2 regions of the Cytobacillus sp. BC1816 genome follow, and region 1 is predicted to be linked to the other one. Evidence: riboswitches for the same ligand, from Rfam matches in the RefSeq annotation. Region 1 holds a riboswitch; the other holds the start of a gene.
The links. Region 1 has a riboswitch for cyclic di-GMP ahead of ACR42H_RS05600 (anti-repressor SinI family protein). Riboswitches for the same ligand answer to the same signal wherever they lie in the genome.
Positions count from the first base shown of each region.

Region 2: it holds a riboswitch for cyclic di-GMP, as region 1 does, so the genes downstream of both, ACR42H_RS24220 (EAL domain-containing protein) here and ACR42H_RS05600 (anti-repressor SinI family protein) in region 1, are expected to answer to the same signal.

Region 1 covers NZ_CP195611.1:1,049,452-1,053,668, reverse strand. Annotated here, with positions in the region: gene mnmH (tRNA 2-selenouridine(34) synthase MnmH) at 1-773, shown strand, start outside; gene ACR42H_RS05605 (helix-turn-helix domain-containing protein) at 954-1,277, shown strand; gene ACR42H_RS05600 (anti-repressor SinI family protein) at 1,603-1,749, opposite strand; cyclic di-GMP riboswitch class I at 1,780-1,868, opposite strand; gene ACR42H_RS05595 (hypothetical protein) at 2,035-2,301, opposite strand; gene ACR42H_RS05590 (LPXTG cell wall anchor domain-containing protein) at 2,678-3,388, opposite strand; gene ACR42H_RS05585 (CalY family protein) at 3,460-4,053, opposite strand; gene sipW (signal peptidase I SipW) at 4,139-4,217, opposite strand, start outside.
Region 2 covers NZ_CP195611.1:4,766,225-4,770,441, forward strand. Annotated here, with positions in the region: gene ACR42H_RS24220 (EAL domain-containing protein) at 1-1,841, opposite strand, end outside; cyclic di-GMP riboswitch class I at 1,891-1,977, opposite strand; gene ACR42H_RS24225 (ComF family protein) at 2,052-2,516, opposite strand; partial or broken gene ACR42H_RS24230 (ComF family protein) at 2,607-2,720, opposite strand; gene ACR42H_RS24235 (DEAD/DEAH box helicase) at 2,746-4,215, opposite strand.

The DNA of each region.
Region 1 (4,217 bases):
GCGGCATGCGCAGTAAAGCGGTCACTACTTTTATCACATATGCCGGTATTTCAATCCCTCGTTTAACTGGGGGCTATAGAGCTTACCGTCAATATATACTTGAAAACACAGCAGACTTAATTCCTGAAAAAGCAGTTGTTCTGCACGGAATGACCGGCGTCGGGAAAACGGATGTGCTGAAGGTGTTAAGCGAAAAAGGATATCCTGTTATTGATCTTGAAGAAATGGCAGGACATCGCGGATCGATCTTCGGCTCTTTTGGCATGGGGGACGGCAGCACACAAAAAACATTTGATGCACTATTGTATCAAGCCCTTTCAGAGGTTAAAGGTTCCCCATTTATTATTATGGAAGCTGAAAGCAAACGAATAGGCAAGGTTGTTCAGCCGGACGAGCTGCTTGATACAAAAAAAACCGGTATTCACATTGATATGTTCGCAAGCATGGATTCCCGTGTGCAGCGTATCCTCCGGGACTATGTTGAACCTTATCACAAAGAATACTGGTTCAAGCCGAAAGTTGATGAGAGCCTTGTGTTTATCAAGAAACGTCTGAAAGATACTGAAATCCGCGAGCAGCTGGATCAATCAGTTGAAGCAGAAAACTACGAGCTATTTATCAAACTCTTATTAGAAAACTATTACGATCCGCGCTATGCCTTTAAACAGCATGAATATGAAGGCCAATTCCACCATGTGAATGCGGATGATGTGGAAGCAGCTGCACAACAAATTATTGACATTATTGAAAAGCAAAATGCTCCCGTCCTCTGACGCGGAGCATTACTTTTTGCGAGCGACAAAAGATATATTTTTATAAAACATAGATAACTAACTATTTAATTCGGTTAACACTGTGGTATGATGATAATAATATTGAACAAATCGTTCTTAATATGGAACTCTATATATGATATAATCCTATTACATACAAAATAAGGTGTGTGGTATACGATGATCGGTGATCGTGTAAAAAAACTTCGCCAGGAAAAGAAAATGTCCTTATCCGAGCTTGCGGACCAGGCCGGTGTGGCAAAATCGTATCTAAGTTCGCTTGAGCGCAATCTGCAAACCAACCCATCGATTCAATTTCTTGAAAAAATTGCGGGTGTGTTGAATGTTCCTTTGGACCATCTAATCAACGAGCAAATCAATAAGGACGAGCTTGACAGTGAATGGATGAAGATCGTGAAGGAAGCTATGGAGTCTGGGGTTTCGAAGGAGCAGTTTCGGGAGTTTTTGGATTTTAATAAGTGGAGAAGCGGACAAAAATCATAGACGCAATGAGCCTGAATGTACAGGCTTATTTTTTTTGGAAAATAAGGATCTTTTCTCATAGGTGTTGTTTTTGCTTATTATTCTGCCCGTTGATTCCGCTACCGGAACTTGCTTTCCGCGAGGAGGAACAGGAGCCTCCTCGGCTTTGCCTGCGGGGTCTCCCGCTCCCTCTCCTCCCCCAGGAGTCAAGTCCCCTCCGCTCCAATCAACTCAGTAAATTTAATCAAGTTATTAAAAAGCAACAAACTTTACGAAAACAGCCAAAATAAAAAGCATTTCCGTATATAGAGATACCTCTAACAGAAATACTTAGCCATACCAAATATTAAGCTTCGATCAGAAGCTCTTTGGCTTTGTTATTATGTAAAAACTCTCTAATTTCTTCCTTTTGCAGGCCTAAGTTCTTTGCTTCCATAATTAACTGCAGCCACTCCAAATCAATTCCTTCGACCTTTACATTTTCCTCTGTCAAAATTCTTCCCCCCAGGATACATATCGTATTCCAGGCAACCCAGCCATCTTAGTATTTTTCAATACCTTAGACCCGTGACTTTGCGTCCTCATCTTTCAATGAGTTTGCCTTTTTCTGCGCCTATCGGCTCAAAGAAATATTTTCCATAGATGTATTCTACTATGGGCGTATTGCTAACGTTGTCAGATTTTGTATTCATTGTTAATTATTTTAATATTAAATTTTTTTATTTTCGACAAAGCCCTAAATACTGTAGTTGTTTTAGATTACCATTACCCTCACCTTTTAAAGGAAGTTGTTGTTAATGGTCGAATTCTTTTTTGAGTAGTAGGAAAGTCCGATTCTTTTTCTGTAGTTTTTGCTGATTTGTATTATTGAATAGGTGTGCGGAGTTTTGCTTTTATAAAAGGCCGTGTGGACTGGTTCAAGGGTCATAGCATCCTGAAAGATTTCATTCGTTAAATCAGTTCCGCAAATCGGGCATAGCCAGCCATCCGATTCACTGCTGCTATATGAAGGTTTGTGGCATTTATGGCAGTTCTTTCGGTACATTTACAGCCTCCTCATTTGACTAAGAATAGTATATTTACTCAATCGGTTCTCAAAGATAGAGCTTCATAAATCCATAAAACATGAAGTACTAATATTAATGAATAAAGATAAGCTGCACCTTTTGCCAATACCTTTACTTTAGTTTCTGGCGGAAACTTAATCGAACTTGAAAGCAGGATTAAAAAGCCTGAAAGAACAGCTTTATTAGAAAGAAATAATTATAGGGGTTCTATAGTATATAGAAAATTGGCAGAATTTTTTTCTTAAGTTCCCCGCTTAAGGAGTAGCTTTTTGATTATATTCATTAACTGCTTAGATAAGTTCTAAACGCGAATAAAAATTAAGGCCTTATAGAATCAGTTCCTCAGGCCTTAATCTAATGTTCACTCCGCATCCTTCTATAACGCCATAACAAAATAACGCTTCCGGCACCTAAAAATAGTGCACCGATTAGTAATAAATTATAATTATTTGTTGCGGTATTGGGGAGCTTGTTAACTTTCTCTGGGATTACAGTTGCATCAGTGGATGGTGGCGAATTAATAGTTCCCCCTCCAGAATCATTATTATCACCTGAGCCGGGAGTCTCATTGTCAGTTTCAGTGTCACCTGTTGCCTCGGCAAGAAAAATGATTTCAACCTCTGCGGATGAGTTTTGAAATTCATTCCCCAAATGCTCTGGCATTGTTACTTGGAAAAATAGGGTTTCATCTGTTCCCTTCGCTAATTCTCTGGGAGTGAAACCTTTAAAATCTTTAAGTTTTCCTTCGTAAAGCATCTTTGTATCTTTCTTAACCTCAAGCTCTAATTCCTCAAAAAGTCTTTTAATAGACTTCGATTTTCCAATGTTAGAAGTATATTTAAAATCCTGTTTACCATCATTTTTTATGGTTATATTTCGGGGCATCCAGTCCCCTGGTTTTAAATTTTCTACTTTAAATAGATATCTATTTGAGTCTTCTAAGTTCGTATTAATATCAATTTCCTTATCTACTGCTATTGCAGTTTCGTTTCCAAAAACCATTAAGAAAAGAAAAATATATATAATAAATTTTACAGGTTTTGCCAGCAAACTTTTAACTTTCATGGCATTCCCTCACAACGATATATTTAACAAAAGGCGGGAAACTACTTCCCACCCTTTGGTTTGAAAACCTATTATCTTGCAACACCAGCGCCTTGCTTACCATCAAATGTCCATTTCAGTTCTAAAGAATCCCCTTGGAATTCGTTTTGATCAGCATTGTTTTCTACAAACTCATATTGTACATAAAGAGTATCAGAAGTACCTGCTGCTAAATTTCCTCCATTTTCTGCAAACCAACCACTCCAGAAGTTTCCAGCAATAACATCAGGGCTTGCATTTTTCAGATCATAAAGTGTAGTTGACCAGATTGGCGCGTCTAATTTATCAGCATTAATTAAGAAATTAACACGAATATGTTTCCCAAGATCATCCCCATTATTTCCATTTGCGTCATTAACTTTATAATCAGTCATTAAATCAATTGTAGCTATATCCAAGCTGCCACCATTAACTAGTTGGAATGAACGGAGCATAGTATCTCCAGGTTTAATATTATTCACATCAATAATGGTTGTTGGATTTACACTTAAATCCAATGTTCCAGCTGCAAATTTAGCAGTAGCTTCTGCACTGTCACTAAAGTATGCAAATGTTCCCCCACCAACTAATGAAATTCCTAATGCGGCTGATGCAATTCCCATACCTAACTTTTTCTTAAGATTCATAATAAAGCTTCCTCCTCTTACCCCTTTTTGGGTATGTATAATTTTATATATTGACCCCTGCATAACTACAGGGAGTGCAACCAAGTTAAGCTGTTTTTTCTTCTGAATCCGTTTTACTGCTTTTAGGGTCAATTTCTCTAATAGCCTGGAAGATGCTGAATGCT
Region 2 (4,217 bases), 1.6 Mb from region 1:
AAGTCATCCAGCGCAATTTTCACGCCCATTTCTCCCAACTCTTTAAGCACTGCAATCACATTTTCGGAATAGCTGATTAGGGAAGATTCCGTCAATTCGATTTCAATGAATGATGCATCAAGGTGATTCTCATCTAATGCCTTTTTTATCGTGGAAACAAGACAGCTTTTCAAGAAGCTCAGCGGAGAGATGTTTACAGATATCGGAACAATCGATAAACCTCGTTCCTTCCAGGAATAAATCTGGCTGCATACTTTCCTTATCACGTATTCACCTATATTTATGATTAAACCAGTTTCCTCTGCCACTGGTATAAACTCCAGCGGCGAAACTCTGCCCCATTCCGGATGATTCCACCTTAATAAAGCTTCGGCACTTACTATTTTGCCGTTCTTCGTATCCACTCTTGGCTGGTATTCAAGAAAAAACTCATCATTTTGAATGGCTTTTCTCATATCCTGTTCAAGGGTAAAAAGCTTATAAGATTCAATGTCCATGGAAGAATGGTAAACCTGGAATCTATTATTCCCTTTCTGCTTGGCGTGATACAGGGAAGATTCCGTATTTCTGACCAATTCATCAGCTGTGCTCCCATTATCCGGATATAAACTAATGCCTATAGACGGGGTAATATTAAGCTCAAAGCTGTCGATGTGGAATGGTTCAGAGAAAATTTCATTAATTGAATCTGCTAATTGTGCAGGATCCTCCTTTTCCTGGATATATTCCATAATAACTGCAAATTGATCACCGGAAATTCTTGCAGAAAAACAGACTGGATTTAGCTTCTCCTTCATTCTTTGTGAAACAAGCCTAAGAAGTTCATCTCCTGATGAGTGTCCAAATGTATCATTAATCTGTTTTAAGCGCTGCAAGTCAAAAAACAGGATGGCAAATCTCTGGTGTTCATCGTTTTCAATAAGGGTTTGGAGTTTCTGATCAAAGTACCGGCGGTTCGGCAGATCGGTCAAATGATCATAAAATGCCATACGCCTCATTCTCTTTTCAAGCCATTTTTGTTCTGTAATGTCTGTTACAAATCCATCAACGCGGATAAGTTCACCTCTTTCATCTAAATAGGGGATACTATGATCATTCACCCATCTAAGCTCACCGGATTTATGGAAAATACGGTATTGGCAGCGAATGCTCTTCCCATGTATAAGATTTACCCGGTTGGCTTCCAGACTTCGCAGGTCATCGGGATGGATCACTTCGTCCCATAAATCAAAGTTGTCAATTAGCTCGCTTGCTGTGTACCCGAAAATGCCTTCCACTCCCCTGGAGAAGTGAATTACCTTTCTTTCTATTAAATCTGCGGAATAAATGCCCACATCAAGATTTTCATAGATTTGTCCTATTTTTCGCTCATTTTCATAGAGCTTTTCTTCCATGCGCCTTTTTTCAGTTATATCCTGAATCGTTGCAATGATTTTCGGTGATCCGCTTTCTTCAGAAAAATAGTCCGCACGATGATGAATATACCGTTCCTCTCCATCCTGCCTGATTATCCGGCATATCAAATCCACACTATTCTTTTCGTTTAGCAGCTTTTGAAACCGATCTTCAAAAGCCGGACGGTCGTCTGGATGAAGATAACTTAAATACATTCTGAAGTCTGGAAAAAAGCCATTTTGAGGTTTTAGGCCAAAAATCCGAAACAGCTGATCAGACCAAAAACCTTTATCGTTTTCAACATCGTACTCCAGGCTTCCAATATTTGCGATCTTCTGAGCCTGGTTCAGATTGTTTCTTATTTTAGTAAATTCCATTTGCTGACTGCTATATTCAGCCATATCTTTAGTGGTGTTTTCACCATCCTGTGAGTTTATTTCGTCCACTTCAAAACATCCTTTCCAATAAAAAAGGCAAACGAAAATAGTTCTTCTTCTGTGCAGCCCGGCTGCCATGGCAGAAACCTGCTTTAGGCCCGCAGCTTTGCGTCTTTTACTTTCGTAAAATTTGCCCTGGGTTAGAATATTTTAACATAGGATTATTTTCCTAATAACTATCTATTTCAAAAATATAACTTTGTAAAATTTGACAAAACGCTAGCCTCTTGCCAATGTGACCGATGATACTGATGCAGCACCCCCTTCTTTCAGAACTTTCGCTGCATGATATAGGGTCGAGCCGGTTGTATAAATATCATCAATCACGATGATCTTTCTATTTTCGATATTGAGATTTAGCTGCTGAAAAACCTGATTAAGATGGATTCGGTCAAACCGGGATTTCTTGGATTGCTTTTCTGAGTGAATTCGCTGCAGCAGTTCCGTCACGGTAAAGCCTGTCTCATGGATGAGTGCACCAGACTGATTAAAGCCTCGTTCATAAAGCCTTTGAGGACTGAGAGGTATTGGAACGAGATAGTCGAATTCCACGGTTTTCAGCTTTTTCCTCATAAAAGGGGAGAAAGCCTTCGCAAAAATATAATCACCACGAAACTTATATCGGGCTATTGTTTCTTTCATGAAGTCATCGTACATAAAGATAGAAATATTTTTCTCAAACATCCCTGACCACCCTGGATTCTGATTCCACCTTAGACAATCTGTACATAGATCGGCTTTTCTAAATTGAGGATCTTGGATGCTGAAGGGCCGGCTGCATTTACTGCAAGTATCGCCTTTGATAAATGGAAGTTTATCGATGCAGGTCTGGCATAAATGATTCTCTTTTGGCCGCGACCAGAGAGTTGTCCAGCTGACTGCTGACATGATTTCTCCATGACAAATTAAGCAATTAATAATCGATCAGTCCTTTCTTTTTGGCCTCAGAGTTCATTTTGATGATTTGTTTTTGAGCCTTGACCATGCTTTCGGTTTTGCCGTAGTGGAAAAAGGTAATATCACCGCTTGGAAATTGAGCGCTTCTGCCGACCCGGCCGGCGATTTGAACAAGGGCGCTTTCCGTGAAGATGCGGTCTTCTGCTCCGAGTACTGCAACATCAATATTAGGGAAGGTAACTCCTCTTTCCAGAATGGTCGTTGTTATGAGCATCGTGATCTCTTTATTGCGCATCATTTGGACTTTATCTTTTCGATCGGGGTCTTCCGCGTGGACAACTTGGATTTTAGGATAAGTTTTACGAAGGATGGTGAGGACTTTTTCCAATTTATCGATTTTCGGAATGAAGAGCAGGCACTGCTTCTGGTTATCGAGCCTCTTTTTGATCCAATGGCTAACTGCTGACGGGAGTTTGTCATTTTTTAGTGATTTCTCCCAATTTCCGCACCACTTGAAAGACGGTACAGGCAATGGATGACGATGATATCTAGCCGGGATAGTGACAAAATTCCTTTTTCCACTGTGGCATTCATTTTGCCATTTTTGACTGGGGGTTGCAGTTAAATAGATCATAGAGGAGGTTTCTTTGCGGGACTGGCGGACAGCATACTGAAGGCTTTCGTCTGCCGTATAAGGAAAGGCATCCACTTCATCAAGGATTACGGTGTCAAATGCTTTGTAAAAGCGGAGGAGCTGATGCGTGGTTGCGATAGTTAAGGGAGCTTGGATATGGCGGTCTTCACTGCCGCCGTAGAGGACAGCCACCTGAATACCGGGGAAGACTGCTTTAAACCGCGGACCAAGCTCCAGTACAACGTCTGTTCTCGGGGTGGCAATGCACACTCTTTTACCAAAGGCGAGTGCTGCATTGATTCCTTCAAATAGAACTTCTGTTTTTCCTGCTCCGCAGACAGCCCAGACTAGGAGTTCCTTATTTTCGATTACAGCCTGCTTTACCTGGTCGGAGGCAACCTGCTGTCCGGGTGATAGGGTGCCTGCCCATTCCAAGGGTTTCTCCATTAAATCCCGGACAGAAGCAGGACCGCACCATCCAATCAGAGGAGTGCACTCACTAACCCGCCCCATCATGATGCATTTCCGGCAGTAAGTACATTCTTTCTCACCGCATCGGGCACAGGAAAAACTGGCGAACAGTGAACGCTCTTTATTGCCGCACCTGGCACAAACTGTCTTGATTTTGGTCTTAGTTATTCCTTTTCGGTAAGAAATATAGCCATTTTCAAAGTGCTGATGGATTTCTTCAATTGAATACGGAAGGTTTTCGAATAGAAGCTGTTTTCCGTGGAGGATTTGCAGGAGTTCTTTGTTATATGAATAGTTTTCGTTCAATGGCGGCTTTGGAATGGTGTCAATGGATGATATCGGGAGGCTTTCTGGAGGAAAATCATATAAATATGGGGTCATTT